3 regions of the Cryobacterium sp. 10S3 genome follow, and region 1 is predicted to be linked to each of the others. Evidence: predicted binding sites of a transcription regulator. Region 1 holds the regulator's gene; each other region holds the start of a gene.
The links. Region 1 encodes LexA, which represses DNA repair genes until DNA is damaged. Its sites were predicted from a motif close to TCGAACANNTGTTCGA; they were not measured.

Region 1 (5,751 bases):
CACGGTGAGGGCCGCGTTGAATGCGATCGCCTCGAAGACGTGGCGCACCATCGAGCCGGTGAAGTGTCCGCCGATGAGGTGGAACTCGAAGCCGGCAGGCTCCCCGGTGTGCACGAGGTACGGGCGGCCGGAGATGTCGACGACAGCCTGGGCGAGGGCGTCGTCGAGGGGCACGAGCGCGTCGCCGTAGCGGGAGATGCCGGACTTGTCTCCGAGCGCCTGCCGGATGGCGAGTCCGAGCACGATGGCGACGTCTTCGACGGTGTGGTGCACGTCGATCTCGATGTCCCCCGACGCCCGCACGGTGAGGTCGGTCAGCGAGTGCTTGGCGAACGCGGTGAGCATGTGGTCGTAGAACGGCACCGAGGTGTGGATGTCGGAGACGCCGGTGCCGTCGAGGTTGATCGTCAGGTCGATGCTCGACTCGCTCGTCTCCCGCTGCAGGTGCGCGATGCGGGCCTGTGCGGTCGATGACTGTGCGGCCGGTGACTGTGAGCTCATGCGGCTAGTTTATTGGCCCGGGCGGTTACGCGTGGCCCAGTGCTTCGAGGGCGTCGAGGAATACGCTCGTCTCGCGCTCGGTGCCGGCCGTGACCCGCAGGTGGCCGGGGATCCCGACGTCGCGCACGAGGATGCCCTCGGCGAGCAGCGCCTCGAAGGTTCCGCGCGGGTCGGAGACCCCGCCGAACAGCACGAAATTGCTCCAGCTCCGCAAGGGGCGGTAGCCCAGCCGGTGCAGCTCGGTGACGAGGCGGTCGCGCTGGCCGCGGATGTCGTCGACCATGCGCAGCATCTCCGGCGTGTGCGCGAAAGCGGCGACGGCCGCGGCCTGGGTCAGCGCGGAGAGGTGGTACGGCAGGCGCACGAGCCGCAGCGCATCAGTCACGGCCGGGTCGGCGGCGAGGTAGCCCACCCGGGCCCCGGCGAATGCGAAGGCCTTGCTCATCGTGCGCGAGACCAGCAGGCGTTCCCTGCCGGGCAGCAGGGTGAGAGCGGATGCCGTCCCCACCGGAGCGAATTCGGCGTAGGCCTCGTCGACGACCACGATGCCGTCACAGGCGTCGTAGACGGCGGCGATCACGTCGAGAGAGAGCGGGGTGCCGGTCGGGTTGTTCGGGGAGCACAGGAAGACGAGGTCGGGATTGACCCGGTTGACCCAGTCGACGGCGCGTTCCGGGGTGAGTTCGAAGTCGGCGTCGCGGTCACCGGCGACCCAGCGGGTTCCGGTTCCCGAGGCGAGCAACGGGTACATCGAATAGGTGGGGGCGAAACCGAGGAGGGTGCGTCCCGGCCCGCCGAAGGCCTGCAGCACCTGCTGGAGAACCTCGTTGGAGCCGTTGGCCGCCCAGATGTTCTGACGGGTGAGACCGTGTCCGAGGTAGCGGGCCATCGCCTCGCGCAGTTCCGTGAATTCCCGGTCCGGGTACCGGTTGATCCCCCGGATAGCGGCGGCCAGTGCTGCGGCGATGTCGACGGCCACGTCCTCGGGGATGCCGTGGGTGTTCTCATTCACGTTGAGCGCGACCGGCACGTGCAGCTGCGGCGCCCCATAGGGAGTGAGCCCGCGAAGATTGTCGCGGAGGGGCAGGTCGTTGAGACTGGTCACTCCCCCCATGTTACCGATGGGCCTCAGCACCGGCGGGTCATATTGCCCGTGGTTCAGTATTTGGCTTGCTCAGTACTCCGGTGGTTCAGTATCCGGCTTGCTCAGTATCCGGCTTGCTCAGTATTCGGCAGGGAGAGCCAAGCGCTGGCCCGGCTGCACGCTCTCGGAGGGCAGCTGGTTCAGGTTGACGATCTCGGCGATGACCTCGCGCGGATCGGCAGAAGGGGCGATGCGCTCGGCAAGCTGCCACAACGACTGGCCCGACTGGATCGTGACGTAGTCGAAGGTCGTCGCACTTCCACCCGCGTCGGCGCTCATGCCGCTGCCGCTCAAGGTGCTGCCGTCTGCGGCGGCGAGGCCGCCGTTGAGGGCGAGGGCAAGCGCGCCGACGACGAGGGGGACGCCGGCGATCGCGGTCAGCACGGCACGACCGCGCCGGGTGATGCGCAGCCGGGTGTGCGCCCCCGGGACCAGCTCGATTGTTGTGCTCATGTCTGCCTCCTGTGTATTCGTATCCGACTCTCGGCCGGGAGAGCTGGATACGAAGCTATGTTCCGAATATATATTCGATTGTTCGAACAATCAAGACTTTCTCCGGTTATTATTGGGGTGAAGTACACGACACACTCGAATGAATGTCTGCACTTCGCCCCAGGCTGGTTACAGTTTCGATTGACTGGTGTGAACTCAACCAGCGACCACTGACATTCGGATACGGTCGCCTCACGGCATCCACCGGGGCGACCGCCCGCCACCGCCCACCGCCACCGACAGGAGCGACATCGTGACCCAGGACAGCGTGACCCCGGACAGCGAGACCCCGGACAGCGTGACCCCGTTCGCCGGCAGTTCCCCCGAACGAGGCGGAACACGTCGGAGGAAGAGCCTCAGCGACAAGCAGCGCGCGATCATGGACGTGATCCAGCGCTCTGTCGGCCAGCGCGGCTATCCGCCGAGCATGCGGGAGATCGGTGACGCCGTGGGCCTGTCGTCGCTGTCGAGCGTCACCCACCAGCTCAACCAGCTCCAGCTGAGCGGCTACCTGCGCAGGGACCCGAACCGGCCCCGGGCGCTCGAGGTCCTGATCGAGCTGCCGCAGTCGCCGGAGGACACCGCGGCCGGCGCCGCCGAGAACTTCCAGCAGGGTACCCCGGTGGGCGACGCGGCAATGGTGCCGCTCGTCGGGCGGATCGCGGCCGGTGTTCCGATCATGGCCGACCAGCAGGTCGACGAGATCTTCCCGCTCCCGCGCCAGCTCGTCGGCAAGGGCGAGCTGTTCATGCTCAAGGTCGTCGGCGAATCGATGATCGACGCCGCGATCATGGACGGCGACTGGGTCGTCGTCCGCCAGCAGAAGACCGCGGAGAACGGCGAGATCGTCGCCGCGATGCTCGATGGCGAGGCGACGGTGAAGGTCTTCCGGCAGCGTGACGGCCACACCTGGCTGCTGCCGAGGAACACCAACTTCGAGCCGATCCTCGGTGACCACGCCGAGATCCTCGGCAAGATCGTCGCCGTCCTGCGTTCCCTGTAGCTCACTGTAGATCCCCCGTGCGCGCCAACTGCGCCGCTTCGCGCCAGGCAAGCCTGGCGCGAAGCGGCGCAAACGGCGCGTCGCGCGCGGCGGGTGTTCGCCGCGAGGAGGATCAGGCGAGGGCGGGCACGCCTGCGGCGAGGCGGGCGCGCACGATGCGGGTCGCCTCGATCATGTTTCCGAGAGACTCGACCGTCTCCGCGTAGCCGCGGGTCTTGAGCCCGCAATCCGGGTTCACCCAGACCTGACCGGCCGGGATGGCGGCGACGGCACGGTCGAGCAGCTCCGTCAGCTCGGCAACGCCCGGCACCCGCGGTGAGTGGATGTCGTAGACGCCCGGGCCGATGCCGTGGTCGAAGCCATTGGCCTGAATGTCCGTCACGACCTCCATCCGGGAGCGGGCCGCCTCGATGCTCGTCACGTCGGCGTCGAGAGCGCGGATCGCCTCGAGCACGACACCGAACTCGGAGTAGCAGAGGTGGGTGTGGATCTGGGTGGCGTCCCGCACCCCGGCGGTCGCGAGCCGGAACGAGCCGACGGACCAGTCGAGGTAGTCTGCGTGGCCGGCCTTCTTGAGCGGAAGCAGTTCGCGCAGGGCCGGCTCGTCGACCTGGATGATGCCGATTCCGGCGGCCTCGAGGTCGGCGATCTCGTCGCGGAGGGCGAGGGCGACCTGGCGCGCCGTCTCGCCGAGGGGCTGGTCGTCGCGCACGAAGGACCAGGCGAGGATGGTGACCGGGCCGGTCAGCATGCCCTTGACCGGCTTCGCCGTCAGCCCCTGCGTGTAGGTCGACCAGTCGACGGTGATCGGCTTCGGGCGGGAGACATCGCCCCACAGGATGGACGGGCGGGTGCAGCGGCTGCCGTAGGACTGGACCCAGCCGTTCTCGGTGACCGCGAAGCCGTCGAGGTTCTCGGCGAAGTACTGCACCATGTCGTTGCGCTCGGGTTCGCCGTGCACGAGCACGTCGAGGCCGATCTCCTCCTGCAGGGCGACGACCCTGGCGATCTCCGCGCGCATCAGGTCGCGGTATTCGGCGTCGCTGAGCACTCCGGTGAGGAAACGGGCGCGGGCACGGCGGATCTCCCCGGTCTGCGGGAAGGAGCCGATGGTCGTCGTCGGCAGGAAGGGCAGCGCGAGTGCGGCCTCCTGGGCGGCGAGCCTGTCGGCGTAAACCCCTCGGCTGTACGAGGCGTCGGTGAGCTCCGCGGCACGGGCCCTCACGGCACCGTCGCGGACGCCGGGGGCGGCGCTGCGGGCGGCGAGTGCGCCGGTCGCAGCGTCCAGTTCGGCGCTGATGGCCTCCCGTCCGTCGGCCAGGCCGCGGGCGAGGGTCACAACCTGGCCGACTTTCTCGTCGGCGAATGCGAGCCAGCTCACGAGTTCGGCGCCGAGCGCGGTCTCGTCCGCGACGGTGTGCGGGACGTGCTGGAGGCTCGTCGAGGTCGAGACGGCGATCCGCGGCGACAGTGCGCCGGCCCCGGTGACCTGAGCGAAGGCATCCGCCAGGTCACCGCGCCAGATGTTGTGCCCGTCGATGACACCGGCGACGAGGGTCTTCCCGTCCAGCCCTGGGGCGGTCTCGGGGAGCGTGCCGCGGACGAGATCAAGGCCGATGGCCTCGATCGGTGCGCCGGCGAGCACGGGCAGGGCGTCGTCGAGGCTGCCGTAGGGGGCAGCGACGAAGATCGCCGGACGCTGGGCGAGGTGCCCGAGGGTCCCGTACGCCCACTGCACGGCGCTGAGGGTCTCGGCGCGGGGCACGTGGATGCTCTCGCTGACGAGGCCGGGTTCGTCGAGCTGCACCCACTCGGCACCGGCGTCGGCGAGGCGCTGCAGCAGGGTCGCGTACACCGGAATGAGGTCATCGAGCCGGTCGAGGGGCTCGAAGCCCGCAGGGGCTTCGTCGCTCGGCTTGCTGAGCAGCAGGAACGTGACCGGGCCGACGATGACGGGCCGGGTCAGGAAGCCGGCGGCGCGTGCCTCCTCGAATTCGCGCACGATCCGGTCGCTCGAGAGGGAGAACTCCGTTTCCGGCCCGATCTCGGGCACGAGGTAGTGGTAGTTCGAGTCGAACCACTTGGTCATCTCGAGCGGGAGGCTGTCCCCCTCGCCGCGGGCGAGGGTGAAGTATCCGGCGAGGTCGATGTGCCCGTCGGCGTCGACGAGTCCGGCGAAGCGGGCGGGCACGGCGCCGACCGTGCAGAGCGCGTCGAGCATCTGGTCGTAGTAGGAGAACGACTCCGGGATGGCGGAGTCGGTGCGGCCGAGGCCGAGGGCGGCGAGGCGGTCGCGGGTGGCCTGACGGAGTCCGGCCGCAGCGGCCTCGAGTTCGACGGCGCTCGATGTGCCGGCCCAGAAGGATTCGACGGCCTTCTTGAGTTCTCGGCGCGGGCCGATGCGCGGATAGCCGAGGATCGTGCCTGCGGGGAACGGGGCAGTGCTGGTCATAACGTTTCCTTTGCGGTTGGGCGGTGCAGCGGATGCTGGCGGGTGGTGTGTGGGGCGGATGCCGCGGCGTGCAGGGTGCTTTCGGGCGCGACGGAAACCCGAGGCGCCCGTATGGCGGTCGGTGGAGCGGGAGCGGCGATGGCGTCCGGGGCGGGGCGG
Region 2 (5,751 bases), 780 kb from region 1:
CGAGGAGCGTGATGGCGTCGTCGCGACTGAGGTCCTTGGTGGAGAGCAGGTGCTTCATTCTGCGCTCCCCCCGTCGATGCTCACGAATTCGTCGCCGTCGACCTCGAGGAGGTGCACGTTGATGCGTTCCTCCGTCGAGCTCGGGAGGTTCTTCCCGACGAAGTCCGCGCGGATCGGCAGCGCCCGGTGGCCGCGGTCGACGAGGACTGCGAGGCGCACGATCGCGGGACGGCCGTGGTCGCCGAGAGCGTCAAGGGCCGCGCGGATGGTGCGGCCGGAGTAGAGCACGTCGTCGACGAGCACCACAGTCGCGCCGTCGATGCTCGCGGGTACGAGGGTGCGGGACGGTGTGCGGGTGCGGGTGTGGGCGAGGTCGTCGCGGTACATCGTCACGTCGAGGGAACCCGAACTCACGGGTGCCGCGGCGGGTTCGATCCGCTCGATGATGTCGGCGATCCGCCGGGCGAGTGCAACGCCCCTGGTCGGGATGCCGAGGATGACGAGATTGTCCGGACCCCGGTTGGACTCCAGGATCTCGTGGGAGATCCGAGTCAAAGCCCGGGTTATTTCAGCCTGGTTGAGCACAATGCGTGACAAAACGAAGGCCTCCTTCCCCGCCTCACCGGACGGTTGTTAAAGGATGGCTGTTACCGCTGTTCAGCCTAGCAGCAGCCCCGGTCATGCGCGGTTGGGTGGTCCGGTGAGGACCTGGTGGGCGCGGTGCCGGTTCGGTGGCCGCCAGAGCCGTTGCGGATCGATCAGCCCAGGGGCCCGGACTTGTGGTGAGCCTTTCACCATCCGGATTTCCCACCCGGAGGTGTCGATCGTGTGGTGGTGGAACCAGCACAGTAGTACCCCGTTGTCGACGTTGGTCGGGCCGTCTTTCGCCCAGGGCTTCACGTGGTGTACTTCGGCCCAGTGCGCCGGCGCTTTGCACCCGGGGATGATGCAGCCGCCGTCCCGGGCGGTAATCGCCCGGCGCTGGGCCCGGTTGAAGTACCGTCGTTCCGGCCCGAGCTTGAGCACTTCGTTGTTCGCCCCGAACAACACGCCCTGGAAGCCGCCGTCGCAGATGCGCTGATGCACCGTCTTCAAAGACACGGGGGCTTCGACGCCGTCGATCCACCCCACCCCGACCCCGGAGGCGAGGTCGGCCGCGTTCACGTGCACCATCACCGTCGGCGCCGACCCGCCCATCGACGGGGTGTCCTCGTCCCGGGCGGCGTGTTCGAACAACGCCCGGAGGATGTCGGCGCGTTTCTCCCCGCCCGTGCGGGTGTCCGCGCGGCGCTCCCGGAGCTCTGCCTCGATCACGTCCAGATCCGGGCCCGTGTCGCTCTCGCCGTCCGCGGTCTCGGCGCCGGGGATCATCTGCCCCGAGTCCATCAGCGCCTGTTCCTCGGCGGTGGGGAACGCCGGGCGGGCGTGGAAGCTGAGGAAGGCGTCGAAGAGGGTGTTCATCACCCCGTAGAGTTCCGGCGTGACTCCGCCCTTCACGGGGTAGAGCCCGTTCTTGAGTTGTCCGAAGCCGATGTTGGACTTCGCTTCGAACAGGTCCTCGGTTGGGAGGACCCCGTCGGGGTCCAGGGCCGCCTGCCACTGAGCGACCATGCCCCGGATCAAGTCCGTCGTCACCGCGACACCCGCCCCGGCCAGGTTCTCCGTCTCCGGGGTGATCAGCCCCGCCGCAGAGGCGACCAGGGCCCGCTCCGCCGTCAACAGGTCATCCGGCGCCACCCGGTGACTGATCACCTGCAACCCGGCCACGATCAACTCCGCCGTCTCCACCCCGATCTCCCCCGCCGCCAGGGCGGCCCCGACGGTGGGGAACAAGGGCGGTAACCAGCTGCTCCCGCCGCACGGCCGCGGTAACACCGCGTCGCCGAGCTTCGTGCGCCGCTTGATCTCCCGGGCCGAGACCCGTGTCACCCGGGTGAGGACATCCCACGGGCCCGTGCAGCCCATCCGCCAGGCCAGGCCCTCGCGGCCGAGGACCCGGGCCCTCCGGTCCACATCCGTCGCCGTGCTCACCCTGGCCGCGTCCACCGTCCGCCCGATCGCCTCCACGGTGCTCAGCGCCGTGACCGCTTCTGTGTCGCTGAGCAGCCCGACCGGGATCGCGGCCAGGGCCTCTGCGAGAACCGCCTGCGCCTCCACGAGCCGGGCGACAGCATCCGCATGAACCGATGGCACCGACCCGGCCAACCCCTCAGCGCCCTCGAAACCCTCAACGACCGCGACCGGATGGGCCACCTCGACGCCCTGGACGCGCTGATCTCCCGCGACCCCTGAACCGGGTGTCTGCGGGGTGTGTGACTGGGGATCGGAAGCTCCTGCCATACCCCGATTCTACCCCGAATCGAACACGAATACGAGACTTACGCACATAATTTTAGGATTCTCATCTTGAGTTTCACACCTGAAGACGGTTAATTCTCCTGCCCATGGTTCCGAATTCAGGAGATCCGCCCGGGCGGGTAACTCGGGTCCGCGGACAAGTGCAGCCGATCCCACCCGGCCGCACGGAACTCCTGAGTTCGGGACGCTCACCGACGTGCGGAACATCGCGCAGCAGAGGTCCGAGATCCTGTCGGCCGGCTGCGGGAGGGCGCGGAATCGAGTCAGTGAGCGACTCAGCGGAAGCGGGTCTCCTTGACGAGGCTGCCGTCCCTGGCCCAGGTGCGCCAGACGCCGATCTGGCGGCCGCGGTCGAATTCTCCCGTACGCATCAGCGTGCCGTCTGTGCGGAACCACTCCCACTCGCCGTGGAGTTCGCCATCGAGGGTGCTCCCGCTCGCCTTGGTCTCACCAGTGGCATAGTGGTCGACCCGCGACGTGGGCGACGACGCGTGCAGACCGCCTGGTGCAGCGGACGACGGGATCGGCTCTGGATTCACGCCCCCAGTCTGCCAGCCGACGGCTCACGCCGACAGTGGCGGAGTGACCTCAACGCCGCCGACCAGTCGGCGACGTGCGGACGGATACGGACTTCCCGGCTGTTCTAGACGTCTCCGGCCTGACAGCCCTTTCTGCCAGGCGGACGTGCCCTACCATCGAGGTCATGGCACTCATCCACCGGGCCCAGCTTCGGCCGTCCAAGCTTGAACTCGTCGAACCCTGGCTGCGGATGCAGTCCTGGTTCGCCGGCGATCCCTCCGCCCCCCTGACGGCCGTCGCGGCATACCGTTTTGACGATCCGGCGGGTGAGGTCGGCATCGAAACGCTGCTCGTGCGTGCCGGCGACGGTCCGGTGCTCCAGGTGCCGCTGACGTATCGCGATGCGCCCCTCGAAGGCGGCGACGCCTGGTTGATCGGCACGATGGAACACTCGGTCCTGGGTCGTCGCTGGACATACGACGCCACCGGGGATCCCACCTACATCGCCGCGCTCGCAACGACCATCCACCGCGGCGGCACCCAGGCCGACGAGTTCGTCGACGTCGACGGGGACCTCGTCTTCCGGGAGTCCACGGCGACGGTCGCAGGCAGCGGGACCACGGATGCGTCCACCCCGGCACTGTCGTCGACGACAGCTCTCTCGACCAGGGACGAGCCCGGTTCGACCGTGGTCGAGGCCGGCTCCCTGCGCCTCGTCGTACTCAGGGTGCCCGGCAGCCCTACTGCGGAGACGAGCGTTCTCGCGGCCCGGACGCCCACCGGCGGCGTCCCGGAGCACCTCTCCGGCACCTGGGCCGATCAGCCGCGCTCACGGATCCTGGCCCTGGCCATCGCACTCTGACCTGCCCGCCTGACCTGCTCCGCCTGGACCACGCCGACACCGTCACCGGGTGTTCACCGAACAGAAGTTGCGGTCGGGCCCGGCACACGTCAGGATTGTCCCGCGGCAGGCATCCGCTGGCGAAAGCACGTACAGATGAAGGATTTGAATGGACCGGACGGACCTCGTTCAGTTGTTTTCCGTCGTGGACGCCGGCCCGGCGCGCTGGGAGGTCCGTCACGATGTGACCGATGAACTCGCGGGCATCCTCGAGCGCACGCCGCGCGGGTTCCTGCTGGTCAACGAAGACGGGCAGCGGATCGGCAGCTTCGACTCGATCGCGAGCGCCCTCGAAGGCCTCTACGCCGTCCTGTAGCCAGGCCGGATTGCGCTCAGGCGCCCGACGACCCCTCGGTCGTCGACTGGCCGGATCCTGAGCCAGAGTCGAGGAATGCCTCGAACTCACGGCTGTCGGTCAGTCCGCCCGGGTACTGCGCCCCGTCGACGAGCACGGTCGGCGTGCCCTGGATCGAATCGATCTCCGCTCCAGGGATGGGCCCGTTGAGGGCGGCATCGGTGTTGGCCTCCGACCACATCTGGTAGTCGCCCTGCGCGATGCAGGCGGAGATGTCCGTACCGGCCGGCGAAAGCGCAGCGAGTTCAGCGTCAGTGAGGCCCTGGGTGTTCTCCTGCGGCTGGTTCGCGAACAGGGCCGCGAGGTAGTCGAGGGTCGAGTCCGGAGCGAGTGTTGCGACGCAGGTGAGCGCGGAGGATGCCCTGCTCGAGTAGTACGTGCCCTGGGAGGCCTGGTCGAGGAAGGTCAGCGCGTGCAGGCGCAGTGTGATCGAGCCGTCATCGACGCGGCTCGCGAGCAGCGCTCCGTTGGTCGCCTCGAACTGGGCGCAGTACGGGCACATCGGGTCGATGTACTCGTCGACGATCTGGCTGCCGGTGCCGACGGACACGTAACCATCGTCGAAGTGGGCCGCGCCGAGCGTGCCACTCGGCAGGAGGCCCTGCGAGGCGTCCGGTTCGCTCGTCGCCGAGGTGACCGGCCCGCCGAAGCCGCCGTGCTGGGCCATGTTCAGGAAGACCCGACCGAAGGCCGCAGCGAACAGGATCGAGAGGACAATGAGGACGGCCGTGGACGCCAGTCCCACGTAGCCGATCACAAGACCCGCGATGGCGAGGCCGCGCCCCCGTTCACCGCGGCGTGCGATCTGGCCGAGCGCGATGTGCCCCGTGATCACTGCGACGAGGGACACGACGAACGCGGACACGAGAGAGACGATCGCGAGCGTGTTCGTGCGGGGCACCTGGGGGTACTCCTGCTGCCGGTAGTCCTGCTGCGGGTACGGCTGGAGCGAATCCTGATGCGGCGTTCCCTGCTCGGGGGACGCCGGCAGACCGGACTGGTCCGGGTATGACGGGAACGGCTCTGGATTGTCGTTGCTCATGATCTTCCCCTGGACGAACGGTACGGGACGGTGCGGACGAGCCTAGGGTGCTGCGGGAGCAGCCGACGCCGGCGGGGCCGTCTGCGCGATCCTGCCGAGCAATCCGTTGACGAACCCGGCCGAATCATCCGTCGACAGGATCTTCGCGGCCTCGACGGCCTCATCGATCGCGACGGCGTGAGGAACGGCATCGTTGAACAGGATCTCCCAGATCCCGATCCGCAGGATGGCACGGTCGACGACCGGCATCCGCTTGAGCGTCCAGCCCTGCGAGTAGGTCTCGATGAGTTCGTCGATCTCCTCGCGGTGATCGACGACGCCGTCCACGATCTCGCGCGCGTACAGCCAGGAGGCCATCCGCGCGGGTTCGCTCGCGGCCCGCTGCGCCTCGGCGGCGAGCGATTCGGGGATCGTGGTCTGCCGCACGTCGGCGGCGTACAGGATGTCGAGCGCGCGCTTACGCGCCTTCGTTCGTGCGCTCACTAGTTGACGCGGCCGAGGTAGTCACCGGTGCGGGTGTCGACCTTGACTTTGGTGCCCTGTTCGAGGAACAGCGGGACCTGGATCTGGAACCCG
Region 3 (5,751 bases), 700 kb from region 1:
CTGATCGAACAGGTGCAGCGCCCGACGCTCGTGCTCGCGCACAACAAGACCCTCGCAGCCCAGCTCGTGAACGAGTTCCGCGAGCTGATGCCGAACAACGCCATCGAGTACTTCGTGTCGTACTACGACTACTACCAGCCGGAGGCGTACGTCCCGCAGACGGACACCTTCATCGAGAAGGACTCCTCGATCAACGCCGAGGTCGAGCGGCTCAGGCACTCCACCACGAACTCGCTCCTGAGCCGCCGCGACGTCGTCGTCGTCTCCACCGTGTCCTGCATCTACGGCCTCGGCACACCCGAGGGATACATGGAGGCCATGATCGCCCTCCAGGTGGGCCAGAAGGTCGACCGTGACTGGCTGATCCGCAAGTTCGTTGCGATGCAGTACCAGCGCAACGACGTCGACTTTTCCAGGGGCCACTTCCGGGTGCGCGGCGACACCATCGAGATCATCCCGATGTACGAGGAACTCGCGATCCGGATCGAGATGTTCGGCGATGAGATCGAGGCGCTCTACAGCCTGCACCCGCTCACCGGTGACATCGTCCGCAAGCTCGAATCCGTGTCCGTTTTCCCCGGCTCGCACTACGTCGCGAGCACCGAGACCATGCAGCGGGCCATCGTCACCATTCAGGAAGAACTCGCCGAACGGCTCGGCCAGCTCGAACGGGAAGGCAAACTGCTCGAGGCGCAGCGACTTCGGATGCGCACGACCTTCGACCTCGAGATGATGGAACAGATCGGCTTCTGCTCCGGCATCGAGAACTACTCCCGGCACATCGACCAGCGGTCACCGGGGGAGGCGCCGCACTGTCTCCTCGACTACTTCCCCGACGACTTCCTGATGGTCATCGACGAATCCCATGTCACCGTCCCGCAGATCGGGGCGATGTACGAGGGGGACTCGTCCCGCAAACGCACGCTCGTCGAGCATGGCTTCCGGCTCCCGAGCGCCCTCGACAACCGGCCGCTCAAGTTCAACGAATTCAAGGACAGGGTCGGCCAGACCGTGTACCTGTCCGCCACGCCCGGGAAATACGAGATGGGCATCGCAGACGGCATCGTCGAACAGATCATCCGCCCGACCGGGCTCATCGACCCGCAGATCATCGTCAAGCCGTCCAAGGGACAGATCGACGACCTCCTCGAGGAGATCCACAAGCGCGTCGCACTCAACGAGCGGGTACTCGTCACGACCCTCACCAAGAAGATGGCCGAGGAACTCACGGACTTCCTCACCGAGGCCGGCGTCCGGGTGCGCTACCTGCACTCCGACGTCGACACCCTGCGCCGGGTCGAGCTCCTCACCGAGCTCCGCGCGGGCGTGTACGACGTCCTCGTCGGCATCAATCTCCTCCGGGAGGGCCTCGACCTGCCCGAGGTGTCGCTCGTCGCAATCCTCGACGCCGACAAGGAAGGGTTCCTGCGCTCCGCAACCTCCCTCATCCAGACGATCGGCCGGGCCGCCCGGAACGTCTCCGGCGAGGTGCACATGTACGCCGACCGGCTGACCGCCTCGATGGAACGCGCGATCGACGAGACCGACCGCCGCCGCGAAAAGCAGGTCGCCTACAACACCCTGCACGGCATCGACCCCACTCCGCTCCGCAAACGGATCGCCGACATCACCGACATCCTCGCGCGGGAAGAGGCCGACACCGCCGAGCTCCTCGCCGGTCGCGACGCCCGGCGCAAGGTCGCGGCGACCCCGCTCCGCACCGGCATCGCCGCGAACGGAGCCAACGACCTCGAGTCGATCATCGCCGACCTCAATGGCCAGATGCTCGAGGCCGCGGGCGAGCTCAAGTTCGAACTCGCTGCCCGGCTCCGGGACGAGGTCTCCGAACTCAAACGCGAACTCCGCCAGATGGAGAAGGCCGGGCACATCTGATCAACAACCGCCCAACGTCGCGGTCGGAATTCGAACGTTTGTTCGCTCAGGGCGTGCGTCCGGGGCGCAGGAGTGTCGGTGGCACTCAATAGACTCGAACGGTGTCAATTTCCAAGGTAACGTCCGGGTCCAAGCTCAGTGTCCGCGGTGCGCGTGTGCACAACCTGCACAACGTCGATTTGGAGATCCCCAGGGATTCCCTGGTCGTCTTCACGGGACTGTCCGGTTCGGGCAAGTCCTCACTCGCGTTCGACACCATCTTCGCGGAGGGGCAACGCCGCTACGTCGAGTCGCTCTCCGCGTACGCACGCCAGTTCCTCGGCCAGGTCGACCGGCCGGACGTCGACTTCATTGAGGGGCTCAGCCCCGCCGTCTCGATCGACCAGAAGTCGACCAACCGCAACCCGCGGTCGACTGTCGGCACGATCACCGAGGTCTACGACTACATGCGCCTGCTCTGGGCGCGCATCGGAGTGCCGCACTGCGCCGTCTGCGGCGAGGTCATCCAGGCCCAGACCGTTCAGCAGATCGCCGACCAGCTCATGGAACTTCCGCAGGGCACCCGGTACCAGATCCTGAGCCCGGTCGTCTCCCAGAAGAAGGGCGAGTTCGTCGACCTGTTCAAGGAGCTCGCCGCCGGCGGCTACTCCCGCGCCATGGTCGACGGCACCCAGATCCAGCTCAGCGAACCGCCGACGCTCAAGAAGCAGCTCAAGCACGACATCTCCGTGGTCGTCGACCGCCTCGTCGCGGCGCCGGAACTCCTCAGCCGCCTGACCGACTCCCTCGAGACCGCGCTCAAACTCACCGACGGCATCGTCCAGATCAACTACGTCGACGGGGAGGGTGACGCGGCGTGGCAGAGCTACTCCGAGAAGCTCTCCTGCCCGAACAACCACCCCGTGCAGCTCACCGAGATCGAACCGCGCACCTTCTCCTTCAACGCGCCCTTCGGCGCCTGCCCCGAGTGCTCCGGCCTCGGCACGCGAATGTCCGTCGACCAGGATCTCCTTCTCGGCGACCCTGAGCTCAGCATCGCGGAGGGCGTCGTGCTGCCCTGGACCACCCAGGGCAAGGGACTCTTCCAGTACTACGAGAAGCTGCTCGACGGCCTCGCGCACGACCTCGACTTCTCACTCGACACCCCCTGGGGCGAACTCACGCCCGACGTGCAGAATGCCGTGCTCCGCGGCGACAACTTCGAGGTCCGCGTGAAGTGGAAGAACCGCTACGGCCGTGAGATGAGCTACACCTCCGGCTTCGAAGGCGTCGTGCCGTACATCGAACGCCAGTACCTGCAGGCGGAGTCCGACACCCAGCGGGCCCGCTGGGGCGAGTACCTCCGCGAGATCGACTGCCCGGTCTGCTCGGGCACCCGGCTCAAGCCCGAGGTCCTCGCCGTGCTGATCCACGGCTCCAGCATCGCGGATGTCTGCAACCTGAGCCTCGCGGACGCCCGGTCGTTCATGGACCTGCTCGAACTGACCGACCGTGAGGCCATGATCGCGGCCCAGGTCCTCCGCGAGATCAAGGCGCGGCTGGACTTCCTGATCCGGGTCGGCCTCAACTACCTGAACCTGGCCCGCGCAGCCGCGAGCCTCTCCGGCGGAGAGGCCCAGCGCATCCGTCTGGCCACGCAGATCGGCTCCGGGTTGACCGGGGTGCTCTACGTGCTCGACGAGCCGAGCATCGGCCTGCACCAGCGGGACAACCGGCGACTCATCGAGACCCTCGTCGCCCTCCGCGACCTCGGCAACACCCTCATCGTCGTCGAACACGACGAGGACACCATCAAGATGGCCGACTGGATCGTCGACATCGGTCCCGGCGCCGGCGTGAACGGCGGCCACGTCGTGCACTCCGGCTCCTACGCGAGCCTCCTGGAGAACCGGGAGTCGCTCACGGGAGACTACCTCGCCGGCCGCAAGTCGATAGAGACGCCTGAGACGCGCAGGCCGATCGACCCTGACCGCCAGATCAACGTGATCGGGGCGGAGGCGAACAACCTCAAGAAGGTCTCCGTGACGTTCCCGCTCGGCACCTTCACCGCCGTCACCGGCGTGAGCGGCTCCGGAAAGTCCTCCCTCGTCAACGACATCCTCTACCGGGTGCTCGCCAACCGGCTGAACGGCGCCCGCAAGCTCCCCGGCAAGCACACCAGGGTCACCGGGCTCGAGCAGCTGGACAAGGTCATCCACGTCGACCAGGCCCCGATCGGCCGCACCCCTCGGTCCAACCCGGCGACGTACACGGGCGTGTTCGACAAGATCCGCACCCTCTTCTCGGAGACGATCGAGGCGAAGGCGCGGGGCTACCTGCCCGGCCGGTTCAGCTTCAACGTCAAGGGCGGCCGCTGCGAAGCCTGCTCCGGCGACGGCACGATCAAGATCGAGATGAACTTCCTGCCCGACGTCTATGTCGCGTGCGAGGTCTGCGGGGGAGCGCGGTACAACCGCGACACCCTCACCGTTCACTACAAGGGCAAGAACATCGCCGAGGTCCTCGACATGCCGATCAGCGAGGCTGCGGAATTCTTCGAGCCGATCTCGGCGATCCACCGCTTCCTGAAGACCCTCGTCGAGGTCGGACTCGGCTATGTGCGCCTCGGCCAGAGCGCCACGACGCTCTCCGGAGGTGAGGCGCAGCGCGTCAAGCTCGCCACCGAACTCCAGCGTCGCTCGAACGGCCGCAGCGTCTACGTGCTCGACGAACCCACGACCGGGCTGCACTTCGAAGACGTGCGCAAGCTCCTGCTGGTGCTCAACAGTCTCGTCGACAAGGGCAACACCGTGATCGTGATCGAGCACAACCTCGACGTGATCAAATCGGCCGACTGGGTGATCGACCTCGGGCCGGAGGGCGGGTCCGGCGGCGGGCGCGTGCTCGCGACCGGAACACCGGAGCACATCGCGACCGTCAAGAAGAGCCACACGGGCACCTTCCTCAAAGAGATCCTGGCGGCGCGCTAAAATTCTGTTCGGCCGGTTTCTGTCCGGCGCGGGGAAGTACCAGGAGAGTTCATGTCGGACGCGTTGAGCTATCGGCCGAAGGCGGGGGAGATCCCCACGGTCCCTGGCGTGTACCGCTTTCGCGACGAGACCGGGCGGGTGCTCTACGTCGGCAAGGCCAAGAACCTGCGCGCCCGCCTCAGCAACTACTTCGCGCCGCTCAGCAGCCTGCACGAGCGCACCCGGCGCATGGTCACGACGGCCGCGTCCGTCGAGTGGACCACAGTCGGAACCGAGGTCGAGGCCCTCCAGCTCGAATGGACCTGGATCAACGAGTTCGACCCGCCGTTCAACGTGCAGTTCAAGGACGACAAGTCCTACCCGTACCTCGCCGTGACCCTCGCAGACGAGGCGCCGCGCGCCCTCGTCACCCGCACCACCGGCATCCGCGGCGCGCGTTATTTCGGCCCGTACCCCAAGGTCTGGGCCGTTCACGAGACGATCGACCTGATGCTCAAGGCCTTCCCGATCCGCACCTGCAACAACGCCAACTACAAACGCGCCATGCAATCGGGGAAACCGTGTTTCGCCGGTCAGATCGGCCGCTGCTTCGGCCCGTGCTCCCAGAAGGTCTCGATCGAGGAGCACCGCGTCATCGTCGACGAATTCGTGAGTTTCATGGCGAGCCAGGACCGCACCATGATCAACCGACTGACCAACGAGATGAAGGCCGCTGCCCTCGGCCAGCAGTACGAGCTCGCGGCCAAACGGCGGGACCAGGTCAAGGCGCTCACGAACGTGCTCGAGAAGAGTGCGGTCGTGCTGCGTGACAACGTCGACATCGACCTGTTCGCCGTCGAGGAGGACGAGCTCGCTGCGGCTGTGCAGCTGTTCATCGTGCGCGGCGGCC

Region 2: the regulator LexA is predicted to act here: its motif matches at 2,360-2,375, upstream of RHM57_RS08190 (HNH endonuclease signature motif containing protein).
Region 3: the regulator LexA is predicted to act here: its motif matches at 1,924-1,939, upstream of uvrA (excinuclease ABC subunit UvrA).

Annotation. Positions count from the first base shown of each region.
Region 1 covers NZ_CP133773.1:986,064-991,814, reverse strand. Annotated here, with positions in the region: gene hisB (imidazoleglycerol-phosphate dehydratase HisB) at 1-501, opposite strand, end outside; gene RHM57_RS04570 (histidinol-phosphate transaminase) at 527-1,606, opposite strand; gene RHM57_RS04565 (LysM peptidoglycan-binding domain-containing protein) at 1,724-2,098, opposite strand; gene lexA (transcriptional repressor LexA) at 2,517-3,140, shown strand; gene metE (5-methyltetrahydropteroyltriglutamate--homocysteine S-methyltransferase) at 3,253-5,592, opposite strand.
Region 2 covers NZ_CP133773.1:1,766,187-1,771,937, forward strand. Annotated here, with positions in the region: gene RHM57_RS08180 (aspartate carbamoyltransferase catalytic subunit) at 1-58, opposite strand, end outside; gene pyrR (bifunctional pyr operon transcriptional regulator/uracil phosphoribosyltransferase PyrR) at 55-597, opposite strand; gene RHM57_RS08190 (HNH endonuclease signature motif containing protein) at 679-2,340, opposite strand; gene RHM57_RS08195 (hypothetical protein) at 2,634-2,897, opposite strand; gene RHM57_RS08200 (CG0192-related protein) at 3,062-3,739, shown strand; gene RHM57_RS08205 (hypothetical protein) at 3,888-4,094, shown strand; gene RHM57_RS08210 (thioredoxin domain-containing protein) at 4,111-5,175, opposite strand; gene nusB (transcription antitermination factor NusB) at 5,218-5,658, opposite strand; gene efp (elongation factor P) at 5,658-5,751, opposite strand, start outside.
Region 3 covers NZ_CP133773.1:1,690,000-1,695,750, reverse strand. Annotated here, with positions in the region: gene uvrB (excinuclease ABC subunit UvrB) at 1-1,893, shown strand, start outside; gene uvrA (excinuclease ABC subunit UvrA) at 1,995-4,862, shown strand; gene uvrC (excinuclease ABC subunit UvrC) at 4,914-5,751, shown strand, end outside.